2 regions of the Petroclostridium xylanilyticum genome follow, and region 1 is predicted to be linked to the other one. Evidence: predicted binding sites of a transcription regulator. Region 1 holds the regulator's gene; the other holds the start of a gene.
The links. The regulator Rex, encoded in region 1, represses fermentation and respiration genes when NADH is low (regulators of the CRP and FNR family bind a similar motif). The targets are predictions, from matches to a motif close to ATTGTTAANNNNTTAACAAT.

Region 1 (7,657 bases):
GGATAAAGGGATTGACTGGACGTTTTTCAGGGAAAATACCGAAGGTTCTTATGTTCTGGGAAGTAAGGGCTTTCATGTAAATGACGATATTGCATTTGATTTTACCGTAACGACTACAGAGGGTACGGAAAGAATTGCAAGGGCAGCTTTTGAATATGCTGCTAAAAACGGCAAAAAGCGTGTTACCGTCGTTACCAAGGCAAATGTAGTGAAAACTACCGACGGGAAGTTTTTAAACATATGCCAAAACATAGCCAAAGAATATCCCGGAATAGAAGTAGATGACTGGTATATTGACATTATGACTGCAAAGCTGGTAGATGAAAAAAGAAGGACGCAATTCCAGGTATTTGTACTGCCTAACTTATATGGAGACATTCTGACTGATGAAGCAGCTGAATTTCAAGGCGGGGTAGGTACTGCAGGCAGTGCAAATATAGGAAAACGCTACGCTATGTTTGAAGCAATTCATGGCTCAGCTCCCAGGATGGTAGAAGAAGGCAGAGCCAAATATGCAGACCCAAGCAGTATTATAAGAGCAGGCGCTATGCTGCTGGCACATATTGGGTATACAGAAAAGGCACAAAAGCTTGAAAAAGCATTGGATATCTGTATGCATACTGAAAAGAAACTGGTTGTTACCGGTAGGGACACAGGGGCAACCGGGGCACAATTTGCAGACTATATTATGGAAACAATTCAATCATTGGATTAAGATTTAGATTGAGATTCATATTCAGATTCAGATTATAGACTATAAAAATTTAATTTTTATTTTATCTGAATCTGAGTCTGAATCTTTATTTACGGGGGAAGTGTCGATGCGAAAAATAGAAATTGATCAAGATAATGAAAACTATTCATTGAGGGCTAAAGTATTCAAAGAACTGGAAGAAGATATACTAAACGGCAAGTTTCAACCGGGAGATAGTCTAATAGAAACAAAGCTTTCTGACGAACTGGGGGTAAGTCGTACTCCTATTAGAGAGGCAATTAGACAGTTAGAGCTGGAAGGTTTAGTGAAAACTGTTCCAAATAAAGGTGCTATTGTATTAGGAGTTTCCACGCAGGACATTGAAGATATTTATACAATACGTATGTTAATTGAAGGGCTTGCAGCACGGTGGGCAGCGGAAAAAATTACTTCCGAGGAGATAGAGCAGCTAAAAGAGTCGGTGGAATTGTCAGAATTTTATACAAACAAGAACGATATGCAGCATCTTCAAAAGCTTGACTCGAAATTTCACGAGCTGATATATGAAGCATGTAAAAGCAAGCCTTTAAGACATACTCTATCTACATTCCACCATTATATAAAGAGAGCGAGAGGCACTTCTTTTGAAACCCCGGGTAGAGCAAAAAAAGCATTGGAAGAGCATAAGGCAATACTTCAGGCAATTATTGACCGAGATGGTGACAGGGCGGAAAAACTTACCTATGAACATGTAAAAAATGCAAGTGCGAACTTGATAGCGCGAATAAAAATGAATAATGAAATTTAATACGGCGGAGGTAGTCTGGAAGGACTGCCTTCTGCATTTATTTGTGTTATTGTGAGGAGCAAAACCATGTGAATTTGTTTAAATGTAAAAAGTGAGGTAATACTACATAACGTAGCAGCATTGTTAGAGGAGATATACAGATATTGACAATATATTAACAATAATGTATAATTAGTCAGACATGTTGTGTCAGGAGTTTAAATTGTTTTTTACGAAACTGGCACTATTATTGTGATGTAAAAGGAGTGATGGCACATGAATTATAATGAAAAAAAGGTGTCTATAGCAGTTGTTAGAAGGCTTCCGAGGTACTACAGATATCTGGAGGAATTATTAAAAAATGATATTACCAGGATATCTTCAAAGGAACTAAGCCAGAGAATGGGTGTCACCGCTTCGCAAATTAGACAGGATTTAAATTGTTTTGGTGGATTTGGTCAGCAAGGCTACGGATATAACGTAGAGTCATTATATAAAGAAATAGGCAATATATTAGGTTTATATAATGGTTATACCACTATTATTATCGGTGCAGGTAATCTTGGGCGTGCGCTGGCAAATCACACTAGTTTTGAAAGAAGGGGATTTAGGTTGGTTGGCATATTTGATGTCAACAGGGAAATTGTAGGTAAGGAAATTCGTGGAATTAAAATAATGCATATGGATGACCTGGATGACTTTATGAAGTCGAACAAAGTTGATATTGGTATTCTTGCAATTCCTAAAGAGGGTGTCTCCGAGGTTGCACAGCGTCTGGTTAAACTTGGAATAAAGGGATTGTGGAATTTTTCATATACCGATCTTAATTTAACTGGTCCCGTACAAGTGGAAAACGTACACTTAAGTGACAGCTTAATGACGTTATCATATAAGATTACTCAAAATATGGAATAATGAGAGGTTAGTATGAAAATAGTTGCTTTTATAGGAGCTAGTGGTTCCGGTAAGAGTTATAGGGCAATGTGGGTAGCAAAGGAGAATAATATTGATTTTATTATAGATGATGGGTTGCTTATTAAAGGCAATAGGATAATAGCGGGCTTCTCTGCGAAGAAGGAACACACTAAGCTGGCTTCGGTAAGGCGGGCGCTTTTTATTGAACCTGATCATGCACAACAGGTTATAGAAGCTATAGCCACTGAGAATCCCTCCGGTATATTAATCTTAGGTACCTCTTTAGGTATGGTGGAAGCAATCATTAAAGCTTTGAATTTACCACCGATATCAAAAGTGATTTATATAGAAGATGTTGCTGACCAGGAGGAAATTGAAAAAGCCAGGACAGCGAGAAGGGTAGAGGGAAAACACGTTATTCCGGTGCCTACCTTTGAGATAAAAAAGGATTTTTCAGGCTATTTTATCGATTCATTAAGAATTTTTCGACGCAGGGGTAAGGATGAAGATCCTCTTGTTATTGATAAGTCGGTCGTGAGACCTACATTCAGCTATATGGGCGATTATACCATCTCTAATCAGGTAATCTATACAATATGCGAATATGAAATTACCAAAATTCCTCATGTAACTAAAGTAAATAGGATATGGCTGGAGAATAAATCCTCCGGTTTGATAATTAATATAGTACTCACGTTCAATTATGGTATTATTCTTCATTCAGCAGCAAAAGAAGTTCAGGCAAAGGTAAAAGAAGCCGTGGAAAAATATACGGCTATTAATGTCCTTGCGGTCAATATTACTATAAAGACCCTTGTTGTACAGCAGGAATCGGATTGAGGTTAAGGTTTGCATACTTCGCTGCTTCTTCGACTGTTAAAATGACCTCGAGACTTTTCGTTTTCCTGAGAAGTGCGACAAACGAGAACTGTCCCTTGTCGCACTTGTCGCACTATTTAATACGATTAATACTATACCCTATTTGCCTTAATGCACTAACAATCTCATTTTTGCTTACTACCCTAGCGTCATAGACAACAGTTATACTCTTCCTTGATGGCTTGATTATTACCCTGCCTATACTGTTGAGTGATGTTATCTGATTTTTGATTGCATGAATATTTTCTTGGTTAAGTTTTCCTGCGTTAACAATAATTTCCGTAGTTTCTATTCTTATTACCTCCAATTTTAATATGCTTTTGTTTTTTTTATTACTCTAATCGCGAATAGCCAACTATCTTTTCAATACTACGCGGAACAGCATCTTTGGAATTCCCCCAAGGTGCATCATTGTATCTATAGTCAAATTTTTTGGTAAACCAGTTTACTTCCTGCTGTACACGCTGAAGGTGTTCCAATTGGAGCGGAAGCAGGTCAAGAAGGAATAAGGATAAGTCCTGCTGCCCAAGGTGTTTTTTTGCACCTTCTAATAATATTTTAAAGTGGTGGATACAAAAACCCTTAGAATTTTTAAAAATACCTTTAAACTCTTCTTCTTTTTTCCAGAGATAAAATATCACATCTATATATCTTTCCATAGTATGTGCAACTTTTTCACAAATAACACATTTATGTTCTAAATCATCAATAAAATTTACAAGTTGCTCAGTTACATTTATAGATTGAGAAGATTTGGATGAAAATTTATTTAAGAGATTTTTAGCCAGATGCAGGTTGCTCTCCTGACGGATTGCTTCCAACTTTCCTTTAAAATAAGAAGATAATTTATGATTAGTTTCTGACAAATGTGTATCGATGATTAAAGCCAGGCTTAACCGGTTTTTCTGTCCGTATAGAAGCTTGAAATGCTTGTTACAAAAACCTTTCTCGTTAGATTCTATTCGACTATCCGGCTCCATCATCGAAGGGCCTAGTGTGTATTCAACCGCATCATCTTCAAGTTTTTTTTCCAAGATACATATTGGACATTCACAATCAGTCCGAAATGCATCCATGACAGGGATGGTATATATTTTTTCCTTCATTTGTTCTCTGCCTTTCTATTAGTGGGGAGTGGACAGTGGAGAGTGGGGAGGATGCAATCCAGGTTTCCATTCTATACTGCACTCTAACACCTTGGTTTATTTATTACTTATTATTTGTTATTATAAATGATAATGAGCAAAATATAAAGGGGTGGAATAATGGCATGAAAGCATATCAATATAATAATCAAGTGGTAATAGAAGGCATCAAGGACTTCAACCTTACCCACACTTTTGAATGCGGCCAATGCTTTAGATGGGATAGAGAACAGGATGGCAGCTACACAGGAGTGGCATATGGGAAGGTAATTAATTTAAAAATTAATAAAGGTTTACTTGTTATCAAAAATACCCGTCTGGAAGATTTTCATAATTTTTGGAAGTACTACTTTGACCTGGAAAGAGACTACGGTGCAATTAAAGACAGATTGAGTAAGGATGAAGTTTTAGAAAGAGCGGTTAGTTATGGTTGGGGCATACGCATATTAAATCAGGAAACATGGGAATGTCTTGTTTCATTTATCATATCATCCAACAATATTATTCCAAGAATTAAAAAAATTATAAAAAATATTAGTGAGAGGTATGGACAACCTATAGGGTTTGGTGATAAAGTTTATTATAGTTTCCCACAGCCGCAGGATCTATATAATAAAACAATGGATGACCTTGCTTTTTGTAGAAGCGGCTACCGGTGTAAATATATTTTGGATGCAGCCCGTGCGGTTTGTGAAGGGCGGATTGTACTGGACCAATTGAAGGAACTGGATTCTTCAGCGGCAAGAAAAGAGTTGATGAAAGTACAAGGGATAGGTCCCAAAGTAGCAGATTGTATTCTTCTGTTTTCTCTGCAAAAATATGATGTATTTCCCACAGATGTTTGGGTAAGGAGAGTAATGGGACATTTCTACCTTGGCGAGGATGTTTCAATAAAAGACGTGCAAAGGTATTCGGCTGAACAATATGGTAACCTGGCAGGTTTTGCACAACAGTATTTGTTCTACTATGCACGGGAATTAAAGATAGGAAGATAGAGCGACAGGGGACGGTTCTCGGTTGTCGCATTACTGGCGTGGCGGTTGATATGATATTTTATGAGAGGGACGGAGGTTTTGAAATATGATGGGTACTATAGTAAATTCTGCAGCGGTAATTGGAGGTGGGCTGATTGGTGCTACGGTTGGAGGAGCAATTAAGGACAAGTATAAAAATACAATTATGCAGGGGATAGGTCTTTCTGTAATTATCATTGGACTATCAATGGCACTAAAAGGACAAATGATACTACTTACGATTTTCAGCCTTGTTATTGGGGCAATTATTGGAGAAATGGCAGATATAGAAGATAAGCTGGACAGGTTTGGAAAGTGGATACAGGGACTTTTACACAGGGATGGGAAAGCAAATACTTTTTCTGAAGGATTTGTTATTGCAAGTCTTGTTTATTGTGTCGGGTCTATGGCGATTGTAGGTTCTATTGAAGATGGAATACGTCACAACCCTGATATTCTCTATGCAAAATCTGTCCTGGACGGCGTATCCGCTGTGGTATTTGCTTCTACTTTAGGTTTCGGGGTCATGTTTTCATTTATCCCTGTTTTGATTTACCAAGGCGCTATTACATTGCTTGCTTCTTATCTTCAACCTGTCCTTATGGACTGGGTTGTTACCGAAATGTCAGCAGTGGGCGGAATTCTTATTGTCGGGATAGGACTTACAATGCTTGAAATTAAAAAAATAAAAGTGGGGAATTTGCTTCCGTCCATTTTTATTCCTGTGATATACGGCATTATTGTTACTTTTGTTATGCGGTAGCATGATAGAAAAATTTTAAGCTACTTATACATGATAAAAATTTAGAAACTCTAATTTAAGCAAACAAAGCTTAATTAGAGTTTTTCCTTTATTATCTTTTGACTTAATCAATAGGTATTATTATAATATTGTTTAAAGATACTTTCCGGTTATACCTCGATTAGCATTTTATCGCACTTTAAAACCCGGACTGAATATAATAGGAGTGTTATGATGTACAAATTAATTCTTGTAGATGATGAAGAAGAAGTAAGAAAAGGTATTCTTCAGAAGATTGAATGGGCGAAGTATGGCTTCGAGATTGCAGGAGAAGCCGAAAACGGCAGGGAGGCATTGGAAATTGCCGAAAAAACCATGCCGGACGTTGTGATAACCGACATAAAAATGCCTTTTATGGATGGGATAAAATTGGCCGAACAGTTGCGCGAAAAGTTTCCTACTACCAAAATTGTCATATTGACCGGTTTTGATGAATTTGAATATGCTCAGAAGGCTATTAAGCTAAATGTAGTGGAATATGTGCTAAAACCTGTTTCATCCCATGAAATGATAGAAATACTCGTAAAGGTTAAATCCCAAATCGACAAAGAGATAGCCGAAAAAGAAGATATGCAGGCTTTAAGGGAACATTACAGGAAAAGCTTGCCTGTCTTAAAAGAAAAATTCCTGACTTCACTCATTACAAGCAAACTGGGAAAAGCTGAAATTAAAGAAAAGTCACAAAGCTACAATATCAATTTAAATGGAAATGGTTTTGTTGCATCCATTGTGAGTATTGACTACCATACTGTCAATTCTGAGTCTACGGCTTTTAATATGCCGGAAGATAAAGGGCTTTTAAATTTTGCCGTATTGAACATCAGCGATGAAATTGTTAATAAATATAACCTGGGGACGGTATTTTTACACAATGACCATATTGTCATTATAACCGTTTGTGAGGAAGATGACAGTGATACTGTCATGAATAAAACCCTTTCCGCTCTTGAAGAGATACGGCAGAGTATCGAAAAATTCCTGAAATTCACGGTAACAATTGGCGTAGGCACGGTCTGCAACGATATTGTTTTTATAAAATATTCCTATCAAAATGCTGTATTGGCTCTTGATTACAGGCTAGTTTACGGAAATAACAGGATCATCTGGATAGAGGATGTCGAGCCCCGGTGTGTGGATAAGATAGAGTTTGACGAACTTAAAGAGCACGCGCTTACCAGTTGTATAAAAGTAGGCACAGCTAAGGAAATTACCGAAACTATCGATAGTTTGTTTGAAGAAATTACTGACGTTAAAGCTTCCTTCAAAGATTACCAGATATATCTGCTGGAAATGTTGACAACCGTTCTTAAGGCCGCCAAGGGTTCCAATGTCGATATGGCAGATGTCTTCGGACCAAATTACAATCTGTTTGTTGAACTGTATAAATTTAATGATATTGAGGCGGTCAAGGATTGGCTTACA
Region 2 (7,657 bases), on a different contig from region 1:
AAGGCGGTATATTTTCCTTTTGTGAAATTTCTTTCCGGAGGGAACGCAGCAATTCAAAAAGGCTGGAATCAACATTGGCAGCCGATAGTTTCTTTTGCACTTTTTGCATAACCCTTTCTTCCCCTCTTAACACAGGAATTGCTTTTCTCCGAATTTGGACAACAGGGTATTGACCTTCTGTTACATGTAAATATTCTTCCGCTATTAAAAGATTAATTAGATCAATAATTTCACGTATAGAATATTCTTTCATAATTCCATAGGTAGACAATTTGTTGAACCCTAATTCATGAACTCTTTTGCTATTAGAGCCTCTTAAAACATTAGCTACAAAAGTAGCGCCATATTGCTCTCCCATTCGCTTGATACAGGAAAATATTTTTTGAGCTTCTATAGTGATATCGGCCAGTTCGCTTTCATCATTACAATTACTGCAATTTCCACATTTTCCGTTAGTATTTGTTTCTCCAAAATACTCTAAAATGTATTTGCGCAGACACTGTGAAGTATGGCAGTAATCCACCATATTTTGCAGCTTTTTATATTCGTTGCTTTTCCTGTCAGAAGATAAAAGAGTTTTTTCAATCAAGAACTTTTGAATATGCTGGTCCGAAGCACCATATAGCAAAATACATTCTGCAGGATCACCGTCCCGCCCTGCACGCCCTGCTTCCTGGTAATAGGATTCCATATTTTTAGGCATATTAAAGTGGATGACATATCTGACATTCGACTTGTCAATTCCCATCCCAAAAGCATTAGTAGCTATCATAGTATCAATATTATCATATATAAACGCTTCCTGGTTTTGATTCCTTTCGTCATCATTCAATCCTGCATGGTATTTTCCAACACGGTAACCTTTCTCATGCAGATGCCTGTAAAGCTTGTCCACTTCCTTGCGGGTAGCTGCATAGATAATTCCAGCCTGATTTTTATGACTATTTAAGTAGTCTGTAATAAAATTTATTTTATTTACACCTTTGATTACAGAGAAAGTCAGGTTCTCCCGGTCAAACCCGGTAACATAAACATTGGGCTTTTGCAACGATAAAAGATTTATTATATCTTGTTTTACATTTACTGTAGCAGTGGCGGTAAAAGCTGCAACAATGGGCCGCCGGGTAAGCTGGTTGACAAGCGCCGCAATGGAAAGATAACTGGGCCGGAAATCATGCCCCCACTGGGAAACACAATGGGCTTCATCAATAGCTAATAAAGAAACCGGTATATTCTTTAACATTTGGAGGAAACGTTCCGATTCAAGCCTTTCGGGTGCAACATATAAAAGCTTGTACTTTCCCCTGGACGCGGAATAAATCCGGTGCTCTAATTCCTGTTGGTCTAACGAACTATTAATAAACGTAGAAGGAATTCCCAGGTTATCCAGTGCATCCACTTGGTCCTTCATTAAAGAAATCAAAGGAGAAATTACAAGAGTAATCCCGGGGAGCAAGAGGGCAGGAACCTGATAACATAAGGATTTGCCTCCACCCGTAGGCATAATTCCCAATGTATCTTTTTCTTGCAATATGCTGGCTATAATTTCTTCCTGCCCTTTTTTAAAGGAAGAATAGCCAAAATACTTTTTTAGTATCTTCTGTACTTCTTGGAACATCTAGTTACACCTCTTACCGGACATTGTTTTTTACTGTATCCTTTGAAATATTTCAAAAGATAGCACTTCCCTTTTCTTTACTGATTTTACTTTATTATACCGTATTATCCTCTTTATTTCTACCCTTATATAAAACTTCGCCTTCTTCGTAACCGATTTCGTTCTCTAAAATTTTTTCTGCTGCTAAAACCATACCATGGAAGCATCAACGATAACACCATCTACATCAAAAATTACCGCTTTTAGCATAAAATGTACCCCTGCGAATTCAAACTATTGCTCATAATTGTATTTCAATATATAATATTTTACAAGAAGTTTTTATATTTCCAAAAACTCTAAAAGCTTTTAAATACAAATTCATACTTTTAATGAAAAGATTTTGTTCTATATAGTTTACAGTTAACAGCTCTCAATTCACAGTAGTAAACGATTTAATAGCTTTTACTGTGAACCGTGAACTGTGAACTTATTGACTTTTTATCTGTCATGTAAAATCATTAGCAGTAAATATATAAATAGTTTTTTATTATAATTCTAAATAAAGGTCACTTCAAAATAAAATAGGGTAGATGTATAATTTCAAATATTGTAAATAAAGCAGGGGTGTCTTATGATAAGAACAATAATATGTTTTATTTATTTTTTTATCTATTTGATTATTACCCTACCTTTATTGATGAAAGTTATAGTACTGGATAAACAGAACAAAATTGCAGACAGGGATGAGCTGGTTTACCGGGTGGCCGGTAATTGGGCACGGTTGTTGGTAAAGCTGAGCGGTTCTGAAGTAAAAGTAACAGGGCATGAAAATGTCCCTAAAGATGGACCGGTCCTATTTGTAAGCAATCATCAGGGCAATTTTGATATCCCTATATTAATTGGATTTATCGATAAACCTAAAGCATTTATATCAAAGATTGAGGTTCGAAAGCTTCCTATTATCAGGACATGGATGTATTATATGAACTGCATATTTATCAAAAGAGGAGATGCCAGAAAAGCATTGGAAGCTATTAATCAAGGGGTGGAAGTACTAAAGGAAGGATATTCGCTGGTAATATTTCCTGAGGGTACCAGAAGTAAAGACGGTAACCTGGGAGAATTCAAGCCCGGAAGCCTGAAGCTAGCAACTAAGTCAGGTATGCCAATTGTTCCAGTGACAATTAAAGGTTCTTATAAAATAATGAAAAAAATAGTTTTTCTGTTCATCCTGCTTATGTGGAAATTATTATCTCTCCCGCTGTTTCACCAGACATCATCGCAGCAAAAGATTCTAAAGACTTAGCAGAAATGATAAAAAATATAATTTCTAACAATTTATATAGTGACGCTCCTATTTTTACACACGATACGCTGGAAAAAATACCTTGTCCATAAAAATTCTATTATAATTTATGATATAAGCTAAGGTATATTGAACACATTAAATATTTTACATGACTGGTCAGAGCTTCGACATGAGGACGGTTCCTCAATCGCATGAAAAGCACATTCGACAGACGAACCGTCCCCAAGTCGCACACGCCAATCGTATATTTTCCTTTTGGCTTTGTGGAAAATAGTGAATAGTTCAAGAGGTTTTAAGTATAGAAAAATTGTAAATTTCACAAAAAAGTTGGTTTATTCTTTCAAAAATTTAGTGTTAAAGATTTAACATTTTTCTTGTTGATTTACTAAAAATATTGTACAATATAATAGTATAAGAAAATTTACTCAGGAGGTTTTAAAAATGGTTACAAAAGTAGGTATTAACGGTTTTGGCCGTATTGGTCGTCTCGTTTTCCGTGCGGCGTTGGACAATCCATCCATCCAGGTAGTAGGAATCAATGACCCATTTATTGATCTCGACTACATGGTGTATATGTTAAGATACGACTCCGTACATGGGCAATTCCAGGGCTCCATCGAAACCAAGGATGGAAAACTTGTAGTAAACGGACAGGAAATCAGCGTATATGGAGCAATGAATCCTTCAGAAATTCCATGGTCTGAATGCGGTGCAGAATACATAGTAGAATCTACCGGTGTATTTACAACTACAGAAAAAGCTTCCGCTCATTTTGCAGGCGGTGCCAAGAAAGTTGTAATTTCTGCTCCGTCAGCAGATGCTCCAATGTTTGTTATGGGTGTAAACCACGATAAATACACCAAGGATATGAAGGTTGTTTCCAATGCATCCTGTACTACAAACTGCCTGGCTCCTCTTGCAAAGGTAATCCATGAAAATTTTGGTATTGTTGAAGGCTTAATGACAACCGTTCATTCTACAACAGCAACTCAAAAAACAGTTGACGGTCCTTCAAAGAAAGACTGGAGAGGCGGACGTGCTGCTGCAGCTAACATTATTCCATCTTCTACAGGAGCAGCAAAGGCAGTAGGAAAAGTTATTCCTGAATTAAACGGTAAATTAACCGGTATGGCTTTCAGAGTTCCAACTATCGACGTATCTGTTGTGGATTTAACCTGCCGTCTTGAAAAGCCTACTACATACGAAGAAATCAAAGCTGCTGTAAAAAAAGCTTCTGAAAATGAATTAAAAGGAATCCTCGGTTATACTGAAGATGCAGTTGTTTCTTCCGACTTCATCCATGATGCTCGTACCTCCATCTTTGATGCAGATGCAGGTATTGCATTAAACAGCAACTTCGTTAAACTAGTTGCATGGTATGACAATGAATGGGGTTATTCAAACAAAGTTGTTGATTTAATTGCTCATATGGCTAAAGTAGACGCAGAATAATATAAACTAATTAATAAAAAGACCAGCTAACCCAAAGTTAGCTGGTCTTTTTATTATCATGTTTTCATTCTAAATTCAGCATGGCATAACCTGCATATTACGATCAATTGTCCTTTATGCCTTGGTAGTCTTAATTTTGCACTGCATTTAGGGCAGGATACAATAACATACTTTCTTCCTTCAATAAACCTGCCTATAGTCCCTTTAATTGTCTGTTCCATTCTGTGGAGATAGGAAACCGTCCTCTTGAGCCATTCTTCGAACATTACTGCTTCCTGCTTTCTTTTATATTGATCTTTAGATATGCTTCTCCACAACGCATACCCTATTATTAAAATTGCAGGAATTGCAGCCTTTTTAACAAGCAGTAGACCTGCTCCAATAATTAAAAGAAATTTTGAAAAATTATCCCATCCGTAGGAATCCTTAAAATACCTGTTAAAGTCCAAAATATCTCCCCCAAAATATATTAAATAATCTAAAAAGCTTCTATATATTAACTTTTCAATATTAATATAACACATTTATTCTAAATTAGGGAAGATTATAGGTACAAAATAGGACAAAAGCATCATTCTTTTGTCGAATTTAGTATGATATATTAAAATTTTAAAAAAATAAGCTATATTAAGTTATCTTTAACTCAAACCATTGACTTTCTCTTGCTTTTTTGATGTAATATTTCTAATAGCTATTGAACCTATTAATCACCCTATGTCACATTGTTAATAAAGGAGGATTGTACTTAGATGAATGATTATAGATTTGAGGAAGCCCGGGAGGAACATTTACCAAAGCTGCTGGAAATTTATAACTACTATATTTTAAATTCAACCGCAACCTTCCACATAAACCCTATTTCCATGGAAGAAATGTGGGAAATAATATTTTTTGACAACCCTAAATATAAAGCATTTGTAATTAAAGAAAAAGAGGATATATGCGGATACTGTATTTTAACTCAATTCAAAAAGCGGGAAGCGTATGATATCTCCGCCGAAGTGACTGTATATTTAAAACCGGATTATGTAGGAAAAGGCATAGGCAGTCTTGCAATTAAGCACATTGAAACCCTGGCAAGAAAGAATGATATTCACGCGTTAATTGCGATTATCTGCGGCGAGAATGAAAAAAGTATAAAACTGTTTGAAAAGAACGGTTACATAAAATGTGCCCATTATAAGGAAGTAGGTAAAAAGTTTGGAAGATTGCTGGATGTTGTATGCTATCAGAAGATAATTGCCTATTAAGCACTTTTTCAGCGGTTTTGAACGGTTCCTAACCTGCAGAAATAGAGAGTTAGGAACCGGCCATTTTAAATTTTAAATAGGTACCTAAAAAATGCATCCGAGAAATCGGGTGCATTTTTACTCTTAAGTCGGGTCATTTTCATCCCATACTAATCTTGTAACTCTAGTAACATTTCCTTTTGCTTTATCCTCTTTTGTAGCATCTTCACCCCTTGGATCATCTTCCATCCCCGGTGCAACAGTTGGTTCTTTTTTTCTTTTTTTTAAATCTTTTTTCATATCATCATCTCCCTATCATAAAATCTAATATTAGTATGCATTCTTTCAAAAAATATTTTCACGTAAAAATATACAGTTCCATGAGCTAACAGGAATATTTGAACCAAATTTTAGTTGGCATATTGGTAAATTCATGAGATAATATCAAGGTAAAGATTGCCTGCTGAGGAGGACTCTTATGGAAATTCAGACTATTGCTCAATTTGAAGTAGGAAATAGAATCGAAGGATTCTTCCTTATAAAATCTTCACAATGTAAAATGGCAAGTAATAACAACAAATTTTTAGACATGATTTTAGGGGATCAAACCGGTGAAGTCAATGCAAAACTATGGGATTGTACCGAAGAGGATGAAAAAAAATATAAACAAAATACATTGGTAAAAGTAAGAGGGCTTATAACGGAATGGCAAGGTCAATTGCAATTGAAAATTGAAAAGATAAGGCTTTCAGTAGCTGAAGATGGTATTGATGCTGCTAATTTCGTACCGGCAGCTCCATATACGCCGGAATATATGTATAATCAATTACTAAATTATGTTTCTAAAATTCAAAATCACGATATAAAAGCTATTGTAAACTGTATACTTAAAGAAAACAAACAGAGCCTGATGACTTTTCCTGCAGCAATGAAAAATCATCATGCTATAAAGTCAGGGCTGTTATACCATGTTATGACCATGCTAATGACTGCTGAAAAGTTAAGTCAAATCTATACATTTGTTAATACGGATTTGCTCTACGGCGGTATACTCCTTCATGATATTGCCAAGCTCTATGAGATGGATGCAAATGAACTGGGTATTGTATCGGCATATACTACCGAAGGCCAATTACTTGGTCATATTGTCCAAGCAATCAAAATGGTGGACCGAACGGCCAAAAAGGTCGGAGCAAGTGAAGAAGTGGCTGTGCTTCTTCAGCATATGATTCTGTCTCATCATTATGAACCGGAATTTGGAAGCCCTAAAAAGCCCATGTTTCCTGAAGCTGAATTATTGCATTACATAGACCTTATAGACAGCAGGATGTATGATATGCAAAAAGCACTGGAAAATACTGCAGCTGGGAATTTTTCAGATAAAATATGGTCACTGGAGAATAGAAAAGTCTACAAGTTTAATTTAAATAACGAAAAGGAAGAAAAGTCGCTGGCATAAACTATTTTTAATATTAATTTCTTTTAACTGACATAATAAAAGTATTAAAAAAGCATGAAATTTTATAAGAATAGTAATTTCGGACTTTTTCAATGGTTTCATATAGTGCTCATAACATATTATAATGAGGTGATAGAGTATGTCCAAGCTGGTCAAACAAAGGTCTAAAAAGGCAGGTCTTCCTCCCGGGACACTCATCCATAGAGGTAATGAAATTATTGACAATTATATCTACAGTGTTTATTCCTCTTACATTTATTGCAGGAGTTTACGGGATGAATTTTAAATATATGCCTGAACTGGAATGGCGCTGGGGCTATCCGGCGGTGTGGGCTGTCATGATTGCAATTTTTTGTATCATGATTATATATTTTAAGAGGAAAAAATGGATATAGAATTAATAGGCTATTAACCGTCTCTCAAGAAGACAAAACACGAGCGTAATTTGTTCTGTAGGGGCAGGTCTTGCACCTGCCCGCATTAACCACAATGTCCCTATAGGTCATTCACAAGGGATCTTCCCTACATCTAATAATTATGTGTACATTATCTTTCAGGTGCATTTTCTGAATTTAAAGAATAGCATCAACAGGCTCTAAGTCTTTCCG

Region 2: gap (type I glyceraldehyde-3-phosphate dehydrogenase) is a predicted target of Rex. The motif match lies at 3,260-3,279, and genes of this name have one in related genera.

The regions. Positions count from the first base shown of each region.
Region 1 is NZ_NPML01000014.1:9,401-17,057, reverse strand. Features, by position in the region: gene CIB29_RS09840 (isocitrate/isopropylmalate family dehydrogenase) at 1-715, shown strand, start outside; gene CIB29_RS09835 (GntR family transcriptional regulator) at 822-1,502, shown strand; gene CIB29_RS09830 (redox-sensing transcriptional repressor Rex) at 1,758-2,396, shown strand; gene CIB29_RS09825 (Asp23/Gls24 family envelope stress response protein) at 2,409-3,236, shown strand; gene CIB29_RS18890 (hypothetical protein) at 3,349-3,582, opposite strand; gene CIB29_RS09815 (DUF6062 family protein) at 3,608-4,381, opposite strand; gene CIB29_RS09810 (DNA-3-methyladenine glycosylase family protein) at 4,546-5,415, shown strand; gene CIB29_RS09805 (DUF554 domain-containing protein) at 5,501-6,196, shown strand; gene CIB29_RS09800 (response regulator) at 6,407-7,657, shown strand, end outside.
Region 2 is NZ_NPML01000019.1:482,353-490,009, forward strand. Features, by position in the region: gene recQ (DNA helicase RecQ) at 1-1,618, opposite strand, end outside; gene CIB29_RS14425 (lysophospholipid acyltransferase family protein) at 2,232-2,906, shown strand; gene gap (type I glyceraldehyde-3-phosphate dehydrogenase) at 3,351-4,361, shown strand; gene CIB29_RS14435 (hypothetical protein) at 4,418-4,810, opposite strand; gene CIB29_RS14440 (GNAT family N-acetyltransferase) at 5,111-5,611, shown strand; gene CIB29_RS18975 (hypothetical protein) at 5,735-5,890, opposite strand; gene CIB29_RS14445 (3'-5' exoribonuclease YhaM family protein) at 6,069-7,049, shown strand; partial or broken gene CIB29_RS14450 (CorA family divalent cation transporter) at 7,253-7,444, shown strand.